DNA from 2 places in the Achromobacter sp. GW823-FHT04E03 genome. Region 2 is predicted to be linked to the other one. Evidence: predicted binding sites of a transcription regulator. Region 2 holds the regulator's gene; the other holds the start of a gene.
The links. Region 2 encodes NrdR, which represses ribonucleotide reductase genes. Its sites were predicted from a motif close to CACNANATNTNGTG; they were not measured.
Positions count from the first base shown of each region.

Region 1: a site for NrdR is predicted at 5,331-5,344, ahead of AC1RHV_RS01955 (ribonucleoside triphosphate reductase). Genes of this name have one in related genera too.

Region 1 covers NZ_JBXAIJ010000001.1:410,494-420,670, reverse strand. The annotation lists gene AC1RHV_RS01975 (catalase) at 1-2,372, opposite strand, end outside; gene AC1RHV_RS01970 (hypothetical protein) at 2,382-2,996, opposite strand; gene AC1RHV_RS01965 (PepSY-associated TM helix domain-containing protein) at 3,285-4,892, shown strand; gene AC1RHV_RS01960 (DUF3325 domain-containing protein) at 4,889-5,239, shown strand; gene AC1RHV_RS01955 (ribonucleoside triphosphate reductase) at 5,351-7,345, shown strand; gene nrdD (anaerobic ribonucleoside-triphosphate reductase) at 7,417-7,599, shown strand; gene AC1RHV_RS01945 (anaerobic ribonucleoside-triphosphate reductase activating protein) at 7,565-8,377, shown strand; gene AC1RHV_RS01940 (aminotransferase-like domain-containing protein) at 8,368-9,786, opposite strand; gene AC1RHV_RS01935 (hydroxymethylglutaryl-CoA reductase, degradative) at 9,918-10,177, shown strand, end outside.
Region 2 covers NZ_JBXAIJ010000004.1:379,422-389,598, reverse strand. The annotation lists gene AC1RHV_RS26915 (PrkA family serine protein kinase) at 1-519, opposite strand, end outside; gene AC1RHV_RS26910 (hypothetical protein) at 1,054-1,206, opposite strand; gene AC1RHV_RS26905 (DUF3142 domain-containing protein) at 1,439-2,599, shown strand; gene AC1RHV_RS26900 (hypothetical protein) at 2,586-5,066, shown strand; gene ribD (bifunctional diaminohydroxyphosphoribosylaminopyrimidine deaminase/5-amino-6-(5-phosphoribosylamino)uracil reductase RibD) at 5,063-6,214, opposite strand; gene AC1RHV_RS26890 (cysteine hydrolase family protein) at 6,394-6,957, shown strand; gene AC1RHV_RS26885 (GlxA family transcriptional regulator) at 6,975-7,940, shown strand; gene nrdR (transcriptional regulator NrdR) at 8,014-8,493, opposite strand; gene glyA (serine hydroxymethyltransferase) at 8,699-9,949, opposite strand; gene AC1RHV_RS26870 (LysE family translocator) at 10,155-10,177, shown strand, end outside.

The DNA of each region.
Region 1 (10,177 bases), on a different contig from region 2:
TCCCTTTCCGGGTGGCGATGCCGGCCCAGGGCTTCGATGAAGGCGGTCACGCTCTTGGCGGCGGCCGCCGCGTCCATCCTTAGCAGTCCGCCATCCGCCGTATCGGCGGACAGGCCCGCCGCGGCAAGCAGCTGCACGCCCTCGCCCATGCCCATCAAAGTCTTCCCGTGGCGATAGGCGTCGCGCAGGAACTCCAGCGCGCGTCCGTCCGATTCCAGGCGGGCCACCGCAGCCTCGCCGCCCGCCGCAACCACGCCATCGAACAGCGCCGAAGGATGGTTGTCCAGGGAAGCATCGGCATCCAGCGTGCCGCCCCCGGCAGCCGGGACGGGCCCGATGCGCTGCCCGACGAGCCGCACGATGGCGCCCGCCGCGATCAGCCCCTGGGCTACGGCGGACACGCTCTTGCCATCCGCGCCCTCCGCCACCAGGATTGCGACCTTGCGCGTGGCGATGCCGCCATCCCCAGGGCGCGCGGCCAATGACAATGCCGGCGACACCTCGACTTCCGGCTTGGGCGGACGCTCGATCGCCCGCGGCAAGGGCGCGGGCAAGGCCATGCCCAACTGGTCGGCCACGCCCTGCGCCAGTTCTTCGGACACGTTGCGCAGCGACGCGACCATGCGCTGGCGCACCGCCGGCACCGTGACCTTGCTCAATTCAAAGGCATAGGCGTCGGCGATGTGGCGTTTTTCCCAGTCTGCCTGACTGTCGTAGAACAGCGTCGCCTGGTTGTAATGCTCGGCGAATTTTTCAGGATGCCCTCGCAGTTCGTCGCCCGTCTCCGGCTCCGGAAACGACACGAAGCCATCCATGCCGGCCTGGAACGGACAGCCGCCGGCAAGCGAGTTGGGCTCGTAGGCCACGCGGCCGCGATGGATGGCCTGGCGATGCATGCCGTCGCGCTGGTTGTTGTGCACGGGCGCAAGCGGCGCATTGATCGGGATTTCATGGAAGTTGGGGCCGCCCAGCCGCGAAATCTGCGTGTCCACGTAGGAATGGATGCGCCCGGCCAATAGCGGGTCATTGGTGAAGTCCAGGCCCGGCACGATGTGGGCAGCGCAAAAGGCGACCTGCTCGGTCTCGGCGAAGAAGTTGTCGGGATTGCGGTCCAGCACCATCCGCCCCACCGGCACGACGGGCACCAGTTCCTCCGGCACGATCTTGGTGGCGTCCAGCACGTCGAAGCTGAAGCCTTCGGCCTGCTCCTCGGTGAATACCTGCACGCCCAGCTCCCACTGCGGGCCATTGCCGGCGTCGATCGCCTCCCAAAGATCGCGGCGGTGGAAGTCAGGGTCCGCGCCGGATACCTTCACGGCTTCATTCCAGACCTGCGAATGCGTGCCAAGTAGCGGATTCCAATGGAATTTCACCAACCGCGACTCGCCCGCGGCGTTGACGAAGCGGAAGGTGTGCACGCCAAAGCCCTGCATCATCCGGTAGCTGCGCGGGATGGCGCGGTCCGACATCAGCCACATCAGCATGTGGGTGGACTCCGGCATCAGCGACACGAAGTCCCAGAAGGTGTCGTGCGCGGACGCGGCCTGGGGCATGCCATGATGCGGCTCGGGCTTGACGGCGTGCACCAGGTCCGGGAACTTCATCGCGTCCTGGATGAAGAAGACCGGCATGTTGTTGCCGACCAGATCCCAGTTGCCCTCGTCGGTATAGAACTTCACGGCGAAACCGCGCACGTCCCGCGCCGTGTCCTTGGAGCCGCGCTCGCCTGCCACCGTCGAAAAACGCACGAACACCGGCGTGCGCTTGCCGGCTTCGGCGAACAAAGAGGCCGCGGTCAGGTCGGTCAGCGGCTTGTAGCATTCGAAGTAGCCGTGGGCCGCCGAACCGCGCGCATGCACGATGCGCTCGGGAATCCGCTCGTGGTCGAAATGCGTGATCTTCTCGCGCAGGATGAAGTCCTTGAGCAGCGCCGGCCCGCGCAAACCCGCCTTCAGCGAGTGCTGGTTGTCGCTGACGCGCACGCCCTGGTTGGTGGTCAGCATCTGTCCGCTTGAATCCGCGCGCACGCGTTCCAGCCGGCCGTCGGCCGCGTTGATGCCGGCCGCGGCCGCGCCCCCGGTCTTGGCCGAGGTCTCGGCTTCGGACAGCGAACTGGCCGTCGCGGAAGGATCCGCTGCCGCGACGTGCGCGCCGGCATAGGGGCACCGCGCCCCTGCTTCACCGTACTCCGCCGCCTTGCCGGCATTGTGGGGAATCGCGGCGGCCGTATCACCCACGGCCGCGGCGCGCTTGAGCGCCGGATGGCTGGGCTTGCCCGCGGGTCCGGACGCGGGGCCGCTGTCCGTATTCAGGTAGGCCGTGTCCACGGCCGCGCCTGCGCCGCCCTTGCCTGCTGCTTTCTTGGCTGGCATCGCAATCTCCTAGTGGCTCAACATCTTGCCGCGCGCCTGCTCGGCCCGCGATGCGCCGATGGCGGTCTCCACCTGCTTGACCTCTTCGGGCGGCGGCAGCACCGCCGGCAAGCCCAGCGACTGGATCCACAATTCGCGCGACCAGCCCTGCGTGTGATAAAGGTGGTGGTCCTCGTCGGTGGCCACGGCGTCATACGCCTGCTTCAATACCTTGGCCTCGTCGCCGCTGTGCTGCTCGGCAATCACGCCGATCAGGGACCAGTTCGCGTGGTCCTTGGTCTCGGCCAGCACCACGCATTCGGTGGCGACCAGTTGGGCCGCGTCCGGATCGCCCGCGCTGATCGCCATCTTCATGGCCTTGACCAATGCCTCGCCGATATGGCGCACGACCTGGCGGCCCGGCGGCTGCGCCTGCGGATCCAGCCGCAGTTGCTCGAATACGGTCAATAGCACCCGGCGATGCGTGCGGGTTTCTTCCAGGTAGCCGAGCCATTCCTTTTTCAGGTCCTCGTTCACCGCGCAGGACACGGCGGTTTCATACACGGCCAGGCCGCCTATTTCGGTTTCCAGGGCCTGGTACAGCAATTCCTCGATCTGCGAGGCGTTTGCAGCTTTGCGTTTCATGTGGCGCTCCTCTTTCATGTCTTGCGGGCATCCGCGCATGCCCGCGGCGGATATGCGGATGGAGCGCCTACCCAGCAATCGCCGTGCCCGGCCCGCGCGATGGCGATTGCCTGCGGCAGCTCGGAGCGGATGCCGCTTGCGCGGCAAAAAATACAAGGCCGACGGCAGGGACAACCTCGTCCCCATTTAGACTAGAATTGGAACCATTCTCAATAAAATCAGACCGCCCGGCTCGCGGCGGCGCCAACAAGAAAGAGGCTCGTCCTGAAATCCGGTTTCCGCCTATCCATGGCCTGGCTCCATACCTGGGTCGGCCTGTGGTTTTCCTGGCTGCTGTTCGCCATCTTCCTGACGGGATCGCTGGCCGTCTTCTCCGAACCCATCACGCACTGGATGACACCCGAGCACCAGGAGGCGGAAGCGCAGGCTGCGCAAAAGGAAAGCGTTCCGGTGGACCGCGCGCGCCGGCTGGAACTGGCGGTGGACTATATGGCGCGCAACCATGCGGGCGCCGGCATGTGGGAAATCTGGCCGGTGGACCGCTTTCACGACAACGGCCTGACGGCCTATTGGTTCGACCAGAACGGCCAGTACGCGGATGCCGAACTCGACCCCGACACGGGCGCCGAACTGGCGGACCACCACGACGCCGAAGGCCGCGCGACGATGGGCGGCACGCATTTCGTGAACTTCCACTACACGCTGCACAACGCCGGCCTGGGGCTGTGGATCGTTGCCTTCGCCAGCATGGCGATGCTGGTCGCGCTGATTTCCGGCGTGGTCACGCACAAGCGCATCTTCAAGGACTTCTTCACCTTCCGCGCCAGGAAGGGCCAACGGTCCTGGCTGGATGCGCACAACGCCGTGGCGGTGCTGACCCTGCCTTTCCAATTCATGATCGCCTACACGGGCATCGTGATTTCGAGCGCGATACTGATGCCCGCCCCCGTCACGGCCACCTACGGCCCGGGTCCCCAGGCCAGCCGCCTTTATCTGGCCGAACTGTCCGGCGAGGAGCGTCCCTCGCGCACGGGTGTGGCGCTGGCCATGCCGGCGCTCGAACCCATCGTGGCCCGCGGCGAACAACTGATCGGGCAGACGGCGCGCGCCATCGTCATCAACAATCCCGAAGATAGCTCCATGCGCATCGGCGTCTACGGCTGGAACGAAGACGCCGACACCTTCCGCAATATCAGCGCCACCACGGGCATGGCGGAGTTCTCCGCCAGCGGCGAACTGCTGCGCCTGCGGCCCGCGGGCGGCGTGCATGGCGGCGCGCCGGCCCTGGCGTTCCAGGTCATGAGCGACCTGCACATGTCCAAGTTCGGCGGACTGGCCGTCAGCTGGCTGTACTTCATCTGCGGCCTGGCGGGCGCGGCCATGATGGGTACCGGCGCGCTGCTATTCATGGTCAAGCGCCGCGCCAAGCATGGCGGAGAATTCGGCAGCGCGACGGCGCGCATGTACCGGCTGATAGAAGGCCTGAACGTGGCCGCGCTGGCCGGGCTGGCGATCGCCTGCATCGGCTACCTCTGGGCCAACCGCCTGCTGCCCGTGGCGCTGGAAAACCGCGCGCTATGGGAGTTGCGCTGCTTCTTCCTGGTGTGGGCGCTGACCCTGGCGCATGCCTGGCTGTGCAGCCCGCGCCGCGCCTGGATCTCGCAACTGGTCCTGCTGTCCGCGCTGTGCCTGCTGCTGCCGGCGCTATCGTTCGTCACATTGGGCGACCATCCGGCAGCGCAGATCGCGCGCGGCGATTGGGAGAGCGCGGGCGTCGAACTGACGTCCGCCGCATTCGGCGTACTATCGGGCTGGGCGGCCCTGCTGTTGTGGCGACGGCCCGCATCCGCGCCCATCCGGCGCAATCCCCGCAGTGACGCAGAGGCGGCCGCATGAACACCAACGACCTGTACGCGATTTCCATGGCGCTGCTGCTGACCTATTCAGGCATGGCCTGCCTGAGCCTGGCCATGCCGCGCCATTACGACCAGGTCTGGGGACGCGATCCCTCCGCCGGCCATACCCGCGTGCTGCGCGGCGCCGGCGTGCTGCTGCTGGCGCTGGCGCTACTGCCCTGCGTGGGACTCTGGGGCAACACCGTAGGCGTAGTGGCCTGGCTGGGCTGGCTGTCGGCCGGCGCGCTGCTCTGGGTCGGCATGCTGTCGTGGGCGCCGCGTCCGGCAGCCCGCACCGCGGCGCTGGCCGTGGCGATATCCCTGGCCGGGGTCGGCATCGGCTTCTGAAGCGCAGGTTTGACGCGCATCAAGCAAGCCTGATATCCAGGCGGTGCCGGGCGGCGTCCGCACCATATGTGGTGGTAGAGTTTTCACACCCTACTACATATGGTGTCAGTCATGCATATCCAGCACATCCTCAAGCGCGACGGCCGGGTCGCGGAGTTCGACCGCGACAAGATCGCCCAAGCCATGGCGGCGGCCGGCAACAGCACGGGAGAACTGGACCTGGCGGGCGCGCAGGCCTTGACCGACACCGTCATCGCCGCACTGGAAGGCAACCCCTGCCCGGGCGTCGAGACCATCCAGAACCGCGTGGAAGAAGCCCTGGTGCAGGCCGGCCATTGGCGCACTGCGCGCGCCTACATCGTGCACCGCGAACAGCACGCCCGGCTGCGCGCGCTGCGCCACACGCTGGTGGACGTGGAAAGCGCGATGGAGGAATACCTGGACCAGCGCGACTGGCGCGTCAACGCCAACGCCAACCAGGGCTACAGCCTGGGCGGCCTGATCCTGAACGTGGCCGGCAAGGTCACCGCCAACTACTGGCTGTCCAACGTATTCGCGCCCGAGGCGGGCCGCGCCCATCGCGAAGGCGACATCCACATCCATGACCTGGACATGCTGAGCGGCTATTGCGCCGGCTGGTCGCTACGCCAATTGCTGACGGAAGGCTTCAACGGCATCCCCGGCAAGGTCGAAGCCACGCCGCCACGCCACATGTCCGCGGCCATCGGCCAGATCGTCAACTTCCTGGGTACGTTGCAAAACGAATGGGCCGGCGCGCAGGCCTTCAGCTCCTTCGACACCTACATGGCGCCCTTCATCCGCCGCGACGCCATGACGTACGCGGACGTGAAGCAGTCCATGCAGGAACTCATCTACAACCTGAACGTGCCCAGCCGCTGGGGCACGCAGACGCCCTTCACCAACCTCACGTTCGACTGGACCTGCCCGCCGGACCTGAAGGACCAGATCCCGTATATCGGCGGCGAGGAAATGCCCTTCTCCTACGGCGACCTGCAGACCGAGATGGACATGATCAACCGCGCCTACATCGAAGTCATGATGGCTGGCGACGCCAAGGGCCGCGTGTTCACTTTCCCCATCCCGACCTACAACATCACGCCCGACTTCGACTGGGACCACCCCAACACCGAGCGCCTATTCGAGATGACAGCGCGCTACGGCCTGCCCTATTTCCAGAACTTCCTGAACTCGGACCTGGAGCCGCACATGGTGCGCTCGATGTGCTGCCGCCTCCAGCTGGACCTGCGCGAACTGCTCAAGCGCGGCAACGGCCTGTTCGGATCGGCCGAGCAGACGGGGTCGGTCGGCGTGGTGACGGTCAATTGCGCGCGCCTGGGCTACATCTGCCGCGGCGACGAAGCACGGCTGATGCAGCGGCTGGACCACCTGCTGGAACTGGGCCGCGACGTGTTGGAAACCAAGCGCAAGGTGGTGCAGCGCTATATCGATCAAGGCCTCTACCCCTATACCCGCCGCTACCTGGGCACCTTGCGCAATCACTTCAGCACGCTGGGCGTGAACGGCATCAACGAGATGGTCCGCAACTTCACGGCCGACGCCGAGGACATCACCACCGCCGCGGGCCATGCCCTGGCCGTGCGCTTGCTGGACCGCGTGCGCGACCGCATGACCGCGTTCCAGGAAGAGACCGGCCACCTGTACAACCTGGAAGCCACGCCCGCCGAAGGCACCACCTACCGCTTCGCCCGCGAAGACAGGAAGCGCTATCCCGCCATCCTGCAGGCGGGCAGCGAGACGCAGCCCTACTACACCAATTCCAGCCAGCTGCCGGTCGGCCACACCGACGATCCTTTCCATGCGCTGGAACTGCAAGAAACGCTGCAGGGCAAGTACACCGGCGGCACCGTGCTGCATCTGTACATGAACGAAGCGGTTTCTTCTTCCGCCGCGTGCAAGCAGCTGGTGCGCCGCGCACTGTCGAACTTCCGGCTGCCCTACATCACGGTCACGCCGACCTTCTCCATCTGCCCCAACCATGGCTATCTGGCGGGGCACCATGAGTTCTGCCCGAAATGCGATGCCGAACTGCTGGCCAAGCAAGCGGCATGCTGCACCCCGGCCTAGGACCTGTAAACGACAGGCCCCGGACCGGACCGCCGGGCAACCGCCCGGCATCCACTCCATAAGGAACCGCCATGCAAACCTTGATCGCTCCCGAAGTCACCACCGCTCCCGCCGCGCAATTGGACGACAGCCAGCGCGTGCGCTGCGAGATCTGGACCCGCGTCATGGGCTACCACCGCCCCGTCACTTCCTTCAACACCGGCAAACAGGGCGAATTCAATGAACGCCGCTTCTTCGTCGAACGCCGCGCCTGAGGGCGCCACGCGAGCCGCCGCGTCAGCCACGGGCTGCGGCCCGGGCACGCGGCGGCTGACGGCGCGCCCGGCCTACCCGGCCGCGCCGCAACCGGTGGCCCAGCCCTTGCCCCGGCATTCGCATGCCGTCGGCGGGCTGGTGCCGTTTTCCACCGTGGACTGGCCCGGGCAACTGGCGGCGGTCGTATTCATTTCGGGCTGCCCCTGGCGCTGCCACTATTGCCATAACGTCGAGCTCCAGACCCGCGCCGCCCGCTACGACTGGCGCGAGGTCCGCGCCTTCCTGGAGACGCGCAAGGGCCTGCTCGACGCCATTGTTTTCTCCGGCGGCGAGCCCTTGAGCGAACCGCGCCTGCCGCAGATGATCCGCGACGTCAGGCGCATGGGCTACCGCGTCGGCATGCATACCGCCGGCATCTATCCGCTACGCCTGGCCGACGTGCTGCGCCATCTGGACTGGATCGGCCTGGACATCAAGGCCGATGCCCAGGGCTATGACGACATCACCGGCCGCCGCGATTCACAGCGCCCCGCGCTGGCCTGCCTGACGCAACTGCTGGCGGCCGACATCGACTTCGAGTGCCGCATCACCTGGCACCCGGACTGGCTGGACGAGACCCGGCTGCTGACCCTGGCCCGCGAGCTGGCGCGTCGCGGCGTGCGCCGCTTTGCCGTGCAAGGCGCGCGCCGCTCGCCCGATGCGCCGCCGGTACGCGCGCTAAGCTCGCCGGCCCTGGCGCTGCTGATGCAATGGTTCGAGGAGTTCGCCTATCGCTGAGCCAGGTGCTGCCGCATGGTGGCCAGAAAACGAGGCGATCCCACCGCGCCCACGTTGCAGCGGGACCACGGCGACACCGCCGTGGGATCCACGCTGAACACGCGCCCCGGCGCCATGGTGACCTTCTCGGGTATCAAATCGGCCGCCAGCTTGAGGGAGTCCTCTACACCCGGAAAGGTCGACCACAGGTACAGCGAACTGGTCGGCCGGGTGTATACCCCGGCGCCGAGCGCGTCCAGCACCTGCAAGGCATGGCCGGTCGCCGCCTCCAGCCGCTGGCGCAGCCTGACCAGATGCCGTTCGTAGTGCCCTTCGCGCAGCATCACGTCCACCATGCGTTCGCAATACTCTGAGCTGCTGACATGCACCAGCGCCTTCAGGTCGGCCAGATCGCTGGCCAGGGCCGCGTTGCATGCGATAAAGCCCACCCGCAGCGCAGCCGAAAAGGACTTTGAAAAACTGCCTATGTAGATCGTGCGTTCCAGCTGATCCAGCGCCGACAGGCGCACGGCCGAGGTGGGCTTGAAATCGGCCAGCGGATCGTTCTCTACCACCGTCAGGTTGTAGCGTTCGGATAGTTGCAGGACCCTGTAGGCCTTGGCGAGCGAGATGTCCGAGCCAGTGGGGTTGTGCGCCAGCGACTGGGTGAAGAACAGGCGCGGCTTTTCGCGTTGCAGCAGCGCTTCCAGTGCAGCCACGTCGGGGCCGTCCGCCAGGCGCGGCACGCCCAGCATGCGCGCGCCGGCCAGCTTCAGTTTGCCGAACAGAGGGTAGTAGCCGGGGTTGTCCACCAGCACGGCGGCGCCCGGCGGCACGAAATAGCGGATCACCAGATCCATGGCTTCGTTCGCCCCATGTGTCAGCACCAATTGCGGCGGCGCCGCGTTGATGCCCACGTCGCCCAGTTTGCGCACCAGGCTCTCGCGTAGCGGCGCATAGCCGAAGCGGCTGCCGTATCGGAACAAGGCGCCCAACCCGGTGCGCACCACCTTCTGGTGATAGCGGTCCATGCGCATGTCCGCCAGCCATTCCACGGGCGGAAAGCCGTCCCCCACGGCCACGGCGTCGGGCTGGGTCTTGAGCTGTTCGCGCATCAGCCACACGATGTCCATGGCGCGGCTCAACTGCCCTGGCTCTTCTTCCGCAGCCTGGCGCGCGAACTTCGTCTCCAGCACGAAAAAGCCCGAGCCCCGCCGCGGTTCCACCAAGCCTTGCGCCACCAGCATTTCAAACGCCACCACCACCGTGTTCTTCGCATAGCGATGCAACTGCGCCAGTTCGCGCAGGGACGGCAGCTTGTCGCCCGGCCGGTAGAGGCCATCGGCAATCTGCTGGCCGATCAACTTGGCCAGGCTTTCGGCGATGGGCGCGGCGCGCTGGGGCCTGCCGCCGGTGTGTGCTGCTTCCACGCGCGTATTCCTGTTGGCTGGACTATCAGAATTGGTGCAGTGCAATGGTACTGTTTGCCAAAACTGTACCTCTCAATAGCGGTACAGTTTACCTAGAATCAGGCCACTTGATTCTTATACGGAGACACCTCATCGTGGCCGATTCACGCCTGCCCAACTTCCGCGCCCTGACCCCCGCGCAACGCCTGACAGCCATCGCCGACGCCGCCGCGCTCACGCCCGCGGAGCGCGCGCTGCTTGCCCAACCGGGCGCGCTTGGTCTGGACCGCGCCGACGGCATGATCGAGAACGTCATCGGTTCGTTCGAGCTGCCGCTGGGCGTAGCCGGCAATTTCCAGGTCAATGGCCGCGACGTGCTGGTGCCCATGGCGGTCGAAGAGCCCTCGGTGGT
Region 2 (10,177 bases):
CCAGGGCGACATGATGCCGCTCAGGTAGCGCCGGGGAATGCCGTATTCCTTTTCAAGCGTGTCGCCGAAGCGTTCCGGATGGAACAGCCCGAGCGGCGATTCATTGACCGGCGACCCCTTCAAGGCGTAGATGGGATAGGCCTCCATCAGCGACTTGAGCCGCTCCGCGATGGACGACTTGCCGCCGCCCACCGGGCCCAGCAGATAAAGGATTTGCTTGCGCTCTTCCAGTCCCTGCGCGGCATGCTTGAAGAACGCGACGATCTGTCCGATCACGTCCTCCATGCCGTAGAACTCCTGGAACGCCGGATAGCGTCGGATGGTCCGGTTGGAAAACAAACGGGAAAGACGTGGGTCGTTGCGCGTATCCACGACTTCGGGTTCGCCTATTGCCGCCAGCATGCGTTCTGCGGGGCTGGCGTACGCCATGGGATCGCTTTTGGCGAGGTTGAGGTACTCCTCGAGAGAGAGTTCCGATTCCTGCTCTCTTGCATACTGCGACTTGAAGCCTTCGACGATGTTTTGCACGGAAACCTCCTACAACACGCGAAAAATCCAATACGTCCCTACCTGCCCCCATTGTGCCTCAGCGCTCGCGCATTACTAGACAATCTCGCGATAAGCACTGTCGGCCGGATGGTATGTTGCTTTCGCCACACATCAACCAAAGGCATGATCAGGCCCTTTCCAGTTAGGCTGCACTCTTCGGATGCAAGTTCCGTCAGGGAATGCAACTTAAGTGAATAAGTTCACTCGTTCGACTTCAGCATATCGCTGTATGCGTGCGTGCATGAGGCGTCCGCACATGAAATGCTCAGCAATGATTTGAAGGGAAGAGCGATGTCCCAGGGACTTTTTATGATGCGGGCGTAAACCCGATGCGCCCGCTGTGCGATGGCAGCGGACGGTCTGAACGGCGCGTAGCGTCTTCGTTCAGCAGCGTGCAGGTTCGGCTGTGAAAAGCACCGATGACGCTGCACGAGGATCCGTGGTGACGAGGGCGCGTGGCATTGCACGGTGTAGTCCATCAGTGCGTGGCGCCAAGTCATGTGCCTATGCTAAAGCCAATTGACGTTTTTGTGGCAATTCATTTAACGCAAGGCCAAAAATAGTCGTGTCGCGCGCTTTCAAATTCATGCAATAGACACGCGCTGCAACCACGCAAACCTGCGCAAACTTGATGGCATATCGATAGCGCTGGCGCATCGCGAATCGCCTGCAAGCCACGGATTACGGAGGTCTGCGCGATTGGCAGCCGCGAACGCAGAGTGCTAATACCCCTTGCGGCGGCGATAGAATCACGCATTCGAAACGCGCCGCGCATTTGGTTCGCTTCCTGTCGTCCGCCCATCGCCATCGCCACATCATAATTTTCCGATTTTTGACCCGCCGCATGAAGGTCCTCGTCAAACGCTGTCGCGCAGTGCTTTGCAGCGTCTTGCTGCTGCTTCTGGCCGCTTGCGGCAAGCAGGCGGATCTGCCGGCCGACGCCTATGTCTGGCAACGCGTCTGGACGCCGCCGGTCAGCCAGGCGCTGGCCGACAGTGCCGACGTGGTGCGGGCATGGCGCGTGCTGATAGCGGAAATGAACCCGGATGGCAGGTGGTTCACTGCTGCGCCCGATCTGGCCGCACTGGCCGCGGCCAAACGTCCCGTCATCATGGTTTTCCGCCTGGACGGTCGCGCCGATGCGCTGCCCGCCGCGGAAGTGCTTGCGCGGATCAACGCCGCGCGCGGCGCATGGGAAAGCGCGGGTATCGGCTTGGCCGGCATCGAAATCGACTACGACTGCCCAACCTCCAAGTTGCCCGCCTATGCGACGTTCCTGGAGACCTTGAAGCAGGGCCTGGGACCGGATCTGCCTTTGTCGATAACCGCGCTGCCGACATGGCTGGGCGGCGCCGGGCTCGACGCGCTGTTGCGGATTCCCGATGAAGCCGTGTTGCAGGTCCACGCCGTGCTGAGTCCCGAACAGGGGCTGTTCAATGCCAGGCGCGCAAGCGCCTGGCTGGCGGCGTTCGCGGACCGCACCCAGCGGCCATGGCGCGTGGCGTTGGCCACCTATGGCAGCCGCGTAAGCTGGAACGACGACGGCAGCATCGCCGCGGTCGAAAGCGAGCGCCCCGCCTTGCTGCCGGGCGGCCGCGCCAGCGAACTGGTGGCCACCCCGGCAGCCATGGCGGCTTTCATCGATGAGATCCACCGCGCCCGTCCGCGCGGACTGGCGGGCATCGTCTGGTTCCGCCTGCCCACCGCGCGCGACGAACGCGCCTGGAGCCTGGCCACCTGGCGCGCCGTACTGACGCGCCAGCCCCTGTCGCCGGCGCTGTCCGTCACGGCGCGCGCAGCTGGCAACAGCGGCGCGCAAGACCTGATTCTGGCCAACGGCGGCAATGCCGACGCAGCCCTGCCCTTCGCGATCCGCTGGCAAGGCGCTTGCCGCGCGGCCGACGGCATCAATGGCTATACCCTCGAACATGATTCCAGCGGCGCCTTCCTGCGCCGCTCCCAGAATGGCCTGCTGCATGCCGGCGGCCAACGCAACATAGGCTGGATACGCTGTGAAAACGGGCCCACGAGCTTCCATGTACAACCGTAAATCGCTTGCGGCGCTGCTGCTCCTGACGGGAGCCGGTATCGTCATCGCCTGCGGGCCGGAGTTCCCCGCCCAGCTGCTCGACGACCGCGCGGCTACGCTGCGTGCGACGCCGGCCAACGCTTTCAGCTATGAAACCGCGCGCCTCGTGGACGCCAGCGATGCGCTGCGAGCCCGCGAAGCCTATGAATTGCCGGACGGCAGCTACCTGCAAAACGCCCTGCCGGAAGACCGCGATCCCGCGCTCACGCCGGCGCAGCGGACCACGGCTCGCGCCATGCGCGCGCAGGCCGATGGCGACCGGGCCTATGCGCTGGGCGCCGATTTGCCGGAAGCGGTGCGTCTTTACGCCGCGGCCGCGGTCGACACCCATGCCGCCCGCGAAGCGCCGGACACCGACCGCCTGCTGGAGCAGGCGCGCGCCCGCTACCGCGCCATTCTCCAGTTGCCGGCGCAGCAGGCCGCGCCACGCAGCGTCTGGGCCGCCTATATGCTGGCAGAAATCGGGGACGAGACAGAGTTAGCCACTGACGACGCCGAGGCGCAGCGGCAGGCCGCAGCACAAGCCTATGGCCGCGTGCGGCAACTGGCGCGCGACGGTGCGCCGGACCCGCTGGGCCTGGCCGTTGCCAGCTACGGCCAGGAGGCGCGCCTGTTCCTCGCCGGGCCGCAGGGGCAATGCAGCTATATGGAGCTGGTCAATGCCGAGCCCTGCATGGACGCCATTCCCGCGGCCTCGCTAAAGCATGCGCTGCGCCTCTATGCCGAACAGGCCGCGCGCGACTCCGTGAGCGGCAATGCATCGCTGCGCATGCTGGCCGAATGGGCCTTGGAAGATCCGGCGCGCACGCGCCGCCTGATCGACGATCCGGTCGCGCAACGCCTGCTGGTGGCCTACGCGCTGGCCAGGGTCGGCGACATCGTGGACGGCAGGCCGGACAGCGCCAGCGATCCGTACGCCGCCTACGATACGACTGGCCAGGTGGGGTTGGCCGATGCGGCGCAAGGGCATGACGTCACACCCAATCCGGCGCTGCAATCGCTGGTTGCGGCATTGGAAACCCAGGACCTGAAGCAGGTGCCGAACGCCGACCGCGTAGCCGCGCTGGCCTACCGCATCGGCCGCTACGAGCTGGCGCAGACGTTGGCCGCGCGGCTGGACACGGCCTTGGCCTGGTGGGTCCGCGCCAAGCTGGCGCTGCGGCAAGGCGATACGCAGGCGGCGGCCCAGGCCTATGCCCAGGCTGCACGCGCGTTTCCGCGCGCCGACGGCAGCCTGGAGGCTGTCGGCGCGGCGCGCCTGCTGGGCGAACAAGGCGTGTTGACGCTGTCGCGCGGCCAGTATGTCGAGGCGCTGGATCAACTACTGCACGCCACCGTGAAGGACGATCCGGCCAATCCGGCCGGAGGCTTCTGGTTATCCACCCCGTACTGGAATGACGCTGCCTACGTCGCTGAGCGCGTGCTGACCACCGCCGAACTCAAGTCCTATGTGGACCGGCATGCGCCCGCCACTCCGGCGCCGGCAAGGTCCGTGCCGCGCGATCCGCAGAATTTCTACGACTGGGTAAGACAGCATCCCATCACCGCATCCGATCGCCTGCGCCTGCTGCTGGCGCGCCGGATGGTGCGCGAAGGTTCGATCGAGCTGGCGCTGCCCTATTTCCCCGCCGATTCGGACGCCCGCTACGCCACGCTGGAAAGCGTCGACGGCAAGTGGGAAGTGCGTCTGCAGGAAACCCGCCGGCTCGCCGCGGAGTATGGCGCGGCCTTGCGCCGTGCCGGGAGCGCCTGGGGCCGCACATCACGGGCGCAAGCCTGGTACGAAGCTTCGCGGCTGGCGCGGCGCGACGGGATGGAGATCATGGGCTACGAACAGGAGCCGGATTTTGCGGTCTATGGCGGCAACACCAGTTATGGCGCGGGACGCAGCGCGGTCCCAGGCTGGAAGGCAGAGGATGACGATGCAGGAACGCCCGACACGCCGGCCTTGCGTGCCGCCGCCGCGCTGCCGGGCCCGTTTGTCACCGAAGAGGAACGCCGTCGCTATGCCGCCAGCGAAGCGCAGCCCTACACTCGCTTCCACTACCGCGAGATCGCGGCCAATCATGCGCTGCGCGCGTCCGACGAGCTGCCACGCCGCTCGCAAGCCTACGCCGCCGTGCTGTGCCAGGGCGCCCGCTACATCATCGACGACTCCCCGGAACTGGCCGCCACGATCTACCGCCGCTATATAGAACACGGCGCGCAGGTGCCGTTCAGCGGCTCTTTCGGCCGCGAATGCGCCGCGCCCGATTTCCAGGCGGCTGCCTGGTTCCATTACACGCAGGCCGGAAAATCGTGGGAACGTCTGCGCCGCGACCATCCCGGCCTGCTGCTGGCGGCCGCGTTGTTGGCCCTGGCCGGCGGCGCTGCCACGATCCTGGCCTGGCGCTACACCGCGGCGCGCACGGGCCGGCGCCGCGCCTAAGACAGCTCAGGCAGCTCCACCCGCCGCGTCAGCTGATTCCAGGTGTCGGCCACCCGGGCGCGCACGCGCAGATCTGCGCCCACCGGCGCGGTCTCGATGAATTCATAGCGGCGGGCGCCGTCCAGGTGCTCCAGCATGGGCAGGCGGACCATGCCGGCGGCGTCGCCCAGCAGCACCGGCGCCAGGTACAGCAGCAGTTCATCCACGCAGCCCGCGGCGACCAGCGCGCCGCTCAGGCCCGCGCCGGCTTCGACGTGGACCTCGTTGAACTGTTCCTGCGCCAGCCAGCGCATCATCGCCGGCAGATCGACCCGGCCCGGCGCCTCGCCCGGCAGCAGCACCACGCGGGCGTTCCTGGCCTGCAGGCGCGCGGCCTTGGCGGCATCTTCGCGAGCCGTGAAGATGATGACCTCGGCGCCATCGAACAACCGCGCGTCCTCGGGGATTTCAAAACGGCCGTCCACTACCGCCTTGCGCGGCTGGCGGGGCGTGTCCACGCCTCTGACATTGAGCTGCGGATCGTCTTTCAGCACGGTGCCCATGCCGGTCAGCACCACGCAGGCGCGGGCGCGCCAGCGGTGTCCGTCGGCGCGAGCCTCGGGTCCGGTGATCCATTGCGAGACGCCGTTATGCAGCGCGCTGCGCCCGTCCAGCGAGGCCGCCATCTTCATCCACACCCACGGCAGGCCGCGGCTCATGCGCGAGATGAAACCCGCGTTGATGGCCAGCGCCTCCGCGCGGCAAACGCCCGTGGTCACCGCGATCCCGGCATCGCGCAGACGCGCCAGTCCTTGCCCATTGACCAGCGGATTGGGGTCGCCGATGGCCACCACGACCCGCGCCGGCCGGGCCGCAAGCACAGCGTCCACGCAGGGCGGCGTGCGGCCGAAATGGCTGCAGGGTTCCAGGGTGACGTAAAGCGTGGCGCCTTCCACGGATTCGCCGCGCGCCTGGACGTCGCGCAAGGCGCAGACTTCCGCGTGCGGGCCGCCCGGCGGCTGCGTGGCGCCTTCGCCCAGCACCCGGCCGTCGCGCACGATCACGCAGCCGACCCGGGGGTTGGGCGCGGTGGTGTACATGACGGTCTGCGCCAACGCCAGGGCGCGGCGCATCCAGAAAATGTCGTCGTTGTCGCTGGGAATCATCATGTCCAGGATTGTATGTCCGCCGCAGGGCGGGCAGGCGGTCCGGCAGCGGGTCCACCGGGGCAGCGGCGGCCAATGTCCGTTTTAGGCCGATGGCCGTCTTTCGCCGCACTCGCCGCCACCCCGGATTGCAGTAAAAATAGCTGCACACCCCTAAAATTCGCCCTCCAGGAGCGCGATCCATGAAACAAGCACTGATCGTCATCGACGTACAAGACTCTTTCCGGCAACGTCCGTTTTGGGATGAAGCCGAGTACCCTGCGTTCGTGGAACAGATCCAATCCCTGATCGACGCCGCCCAGGCCCGCGACATTCCGGTGCTGCAGGTGTTCCACACCAGCGTGTCGAACGACCCCGCCAACCCCTTCTCGATGGCCTCCGGCCACGTCAAGGCGCTCAAGGAACTGCGCATCGAGCCCACCGCCGTGTTCCACAAGACCGTGCATTCCTCGCTCTACGCCAAAGACGCGGACGGCGCCAGCCTGCAGGACTGGCTGGTGAAGCACGGCATCGAAGGCATCATCGTCAGCGGCATCCGCACCGAACAGTGCTGCGAAACCACCTCGCGCCACGCCAGCGACGCCGGCTACAAGGTGGTGTTCCCCACGGACGCCACCCTGACCTTTGCCATGCAGAGCCCGTCCGGCCAGCATTACACGCCGGCCGAGATCCGCGACCGGACCGAGCTGGTGCTGCAAGGGCGTTTTGCCCGCATCGCACGCGCGGCCGACGCGCTGGCGGCCTGACACTGGCGGAGGGCCGCATGGTTCCAGTGTATTTCGTGCTGACGCGGGGCGTCGTGCTGCTGGACGTGGCAGGCCCCGCGGAGGCCTTCCGCGTCGCCAACAAGCTGGTTCCCGGGGCCTTCGAACAGCATTTCTGCGGCCCGTCCCGGGAAGTCGAAAGCGGCCTGCCGGGCCTGCACCTGGCTCATATCCAAGCCTTGCCGGCCAGCCTGCCGCCCGAAGCCCTGGTCATCATTTCCGGCGTGGTGGGCAAGCCCACGCGCCTGGACGACCCCGACTCGCGCGCCATCATCGACTGGCTGGCGGCCCGCCATCCGGTGGACGGCTTCACGCTGATGACGGTGTGTGCAGGCGCCCTGTTCGCCGCCGCCGCCGGCCTGACGCGGCAGCGCGACTGCACCACACACCACACTTGCCTGGAACAGCTGGCCAGCATTGACCCGAGCGCGCGGCTGCATGACAACCGCATCTTCGTCGAAGACGGCAAACTGGTCAGCAGCGCCGGCATCACGGCCGGCATCGATTTGGCTCTGCACATGGTGTCGCGCCATTGCGGCCCGCGCGTGGCCAGCGAAACGGCGCGCGACATGGTGGTCTACCAACGGCGCGCCGGCACGGATTCCACGCTGTCGCCCTGGCTGGACCATCGCAGCCACCTGCATCCAGGCGTGCACCGGGTGCAGGACGCGGTCATCCGTGATCCGGCGGCGCCCTGGTCGGCGCAATCGCTGGCGGACCAGGCGCACACCAGCGCGCGCCATCTGACGCGGCTGTTCCGCGAACACGCGGGCTGCACGCCAATGGACTACCTGTATCAGATACGCGTGGCGCTGGCGCGCGACCTGCTGCGCGATACCCGGCTGGACCTGGAGCGCGTGGCCGAAAAGTCGGGATTCGGCTCGGCGCAGCACATGCGCCGCGTCTGGCGCAAGTTCCAGCCGCTGACGCCCAGCCTGGCGCGTACGGCTCCCACCATGCAATGACGGCGCCGCAGCGCCGTCATTTTCCAGCTTCCATGCGGCCAGCCGGCCGCGGATCGGTTGAACCTGAGCCCTGCTAGTCCTTGCGCAGCTTGCCCGGCAACAGCGGCCCTTGCATCTCGCGGATGGCTTCGACGAATTCGCCGATGTCCTCGAAGCTCTTGTAGACCGAAGCGAAGCGCACGTATGCCACCTTGTCGAGCTTGCGCAGTTCGTTCATCACGAGCTCGCCTATGTGTTCGCTGGGCACTTCACGCAGCCCGCTGGCCAGCAGCTGCTCTTCGATGCGCGCGACCGCGGCGTCCACGTCTTCCGTGCTGACGGGACGCTTGCGCAGCGCCAGGCTCAGGCTGGCGCGCAGCTTGCCGGGGTCGTAGTCGCTGCGGCTGCCATTGCGCTTGACGATGGAGGGCATGGCCAGCTCCACCCGTTCATAGGTGGTGAAACGTTTGTCACAGGACAGGCAGCGACGGCGACGGCGTATGGCGTCGCCTTCTTCGGAGACCCGGCTGTCTACGACCTGCGTTTCGGCATTGCCGCAAAATGGACACCGCATGTGTGATCCCTAAAGGCACTGAGGGGGCAATAGTTGAGCATATTGTAACGAGGCGTCCGGCCGCCAGCGCCAATACGGGCTAATCCGCCCCCGTATTTTTTACCAGGCGGCGCCAGCCGCCCGAAAACAAAGGGACGGCGCCTTGCGGGGCCGTCCCTGGTAGACCGCCGCGGCCGGGCCACAGCCCGCCGCAGGGATTGCTCGCTTACTTCTTGCCGTAGACCGGCAGGCGCGAGGTCAGTTCGTTGACCTTTGCACGCACAGCGGCGATGTTGGCTTCGTCGCGCGGATTGTCCAGCACGTCGGCGATCAGGTTGGCGGTCAGCTCGGCTTCGGCTTCGGTGAAGCCGCGCGTGGTCATGGCCGGCGTGCCCAGGCGGATGCCGCTGGTCACGAAGGGCTTTTCCGGGTCGTTCGGGATGGCGTTCTTGTTGACCGTGATGTGGGCCTGGCCCAGCACGGCTTCCGCTTCCTTGCCCGTGATGCCCTTGGAACGCAGGTCCACCAGCATGACGTGGCTTTCGGTGCGGCCGGAGACAATGCGCAGGCCGCGCTTGACCAGCGTGTCGGCCAGCACCTTGGCGTTCTTGACCACTTGCTGCGCGTAGTCCTTGAAGGCAGGTTCCAGCGCTTCCTTGAAGGCCACCGCCTTGCCGGCGATGACGTGCATCAGCGGACCGCCCTGGATGCCGGGGAAGATCGCCGAGTTGATGATCTTCTCGTGCTCGGCCTTCATCATGATGACGCCGCCGCGCGGGCCGCGCAGCGACTTGTGCGTGGTCGAGGTGACGAAGTCGGCGTGCGGCACCGGGTTGGGGTAGGCGCCGCCAGCGACCAGGCCGGCGTAGTGGGCGATGTCGACCATGAACAGCGCGCCGTTTTCACGGGCGATGCGGGCCATGCGTTCGAAGTCGATGTGCAGGGCGTAGGCGGAGGCGCCAGCCACGATCAGCTTGGGCTTGTGCTCCTTGGCCAGTTGCTCGACCTGGTCATAGTTCAGGACTTCGTTTTCGTCCAGGCCGTAGGAGATGAAGTTGTACAGCTTGCCCGAGGCGTTGACCGACGCGCCGTGCGTCAGGTGGCCGCCTTCGGCCAGGCTCATGCCCAGCACGGTGTCGCCCGGCTTCAGGACGGCCATGTACACGCCCTGGTTGGCCTGCGAACCCGAGTTGGGCTGCACGTTGGCGGCTTCGGCGCCGAAGATCTGCTTCAGGCGGTCGATGGCCAGCTGCTCGACCACGTCCACGTATTCGCAACCGCCGTAGTAGCGCTTGCCCGGATAGCCTTCGGCGTACTTGTTGGTGAGCTGCGTGCCCTGGGCTTCCATGACGGCCGGGCTGGCGTAGTTCTCCGAGGCGATCAGCTCGATGTGCTGTTCCTGGCGGACGTCTTCCTTCTGGATGGCGGCCCAAACGTCCGGGTCAGCCTTGGACAAGGTGAGGTTGCGGTCAAACATGACGGGGGGTTCCTGAGGCGGTAAGAGAGGAGAAAACTGCGCCCGGGTGGGTAAACCCGGAGAATGACGGATAGTTTACCCCGTCGGACAGGATCAAATGCTCCCAAAATGCAGGGAACCCGGGCAAAATTCCCGGCATGGGCGCGAAAACCACGCCATCCTCCGCGGCCGGAAAAGCCGTCTCAATCCGACTTGAGAAACTTTCATGCAAAGCGCCACGCTCATAAC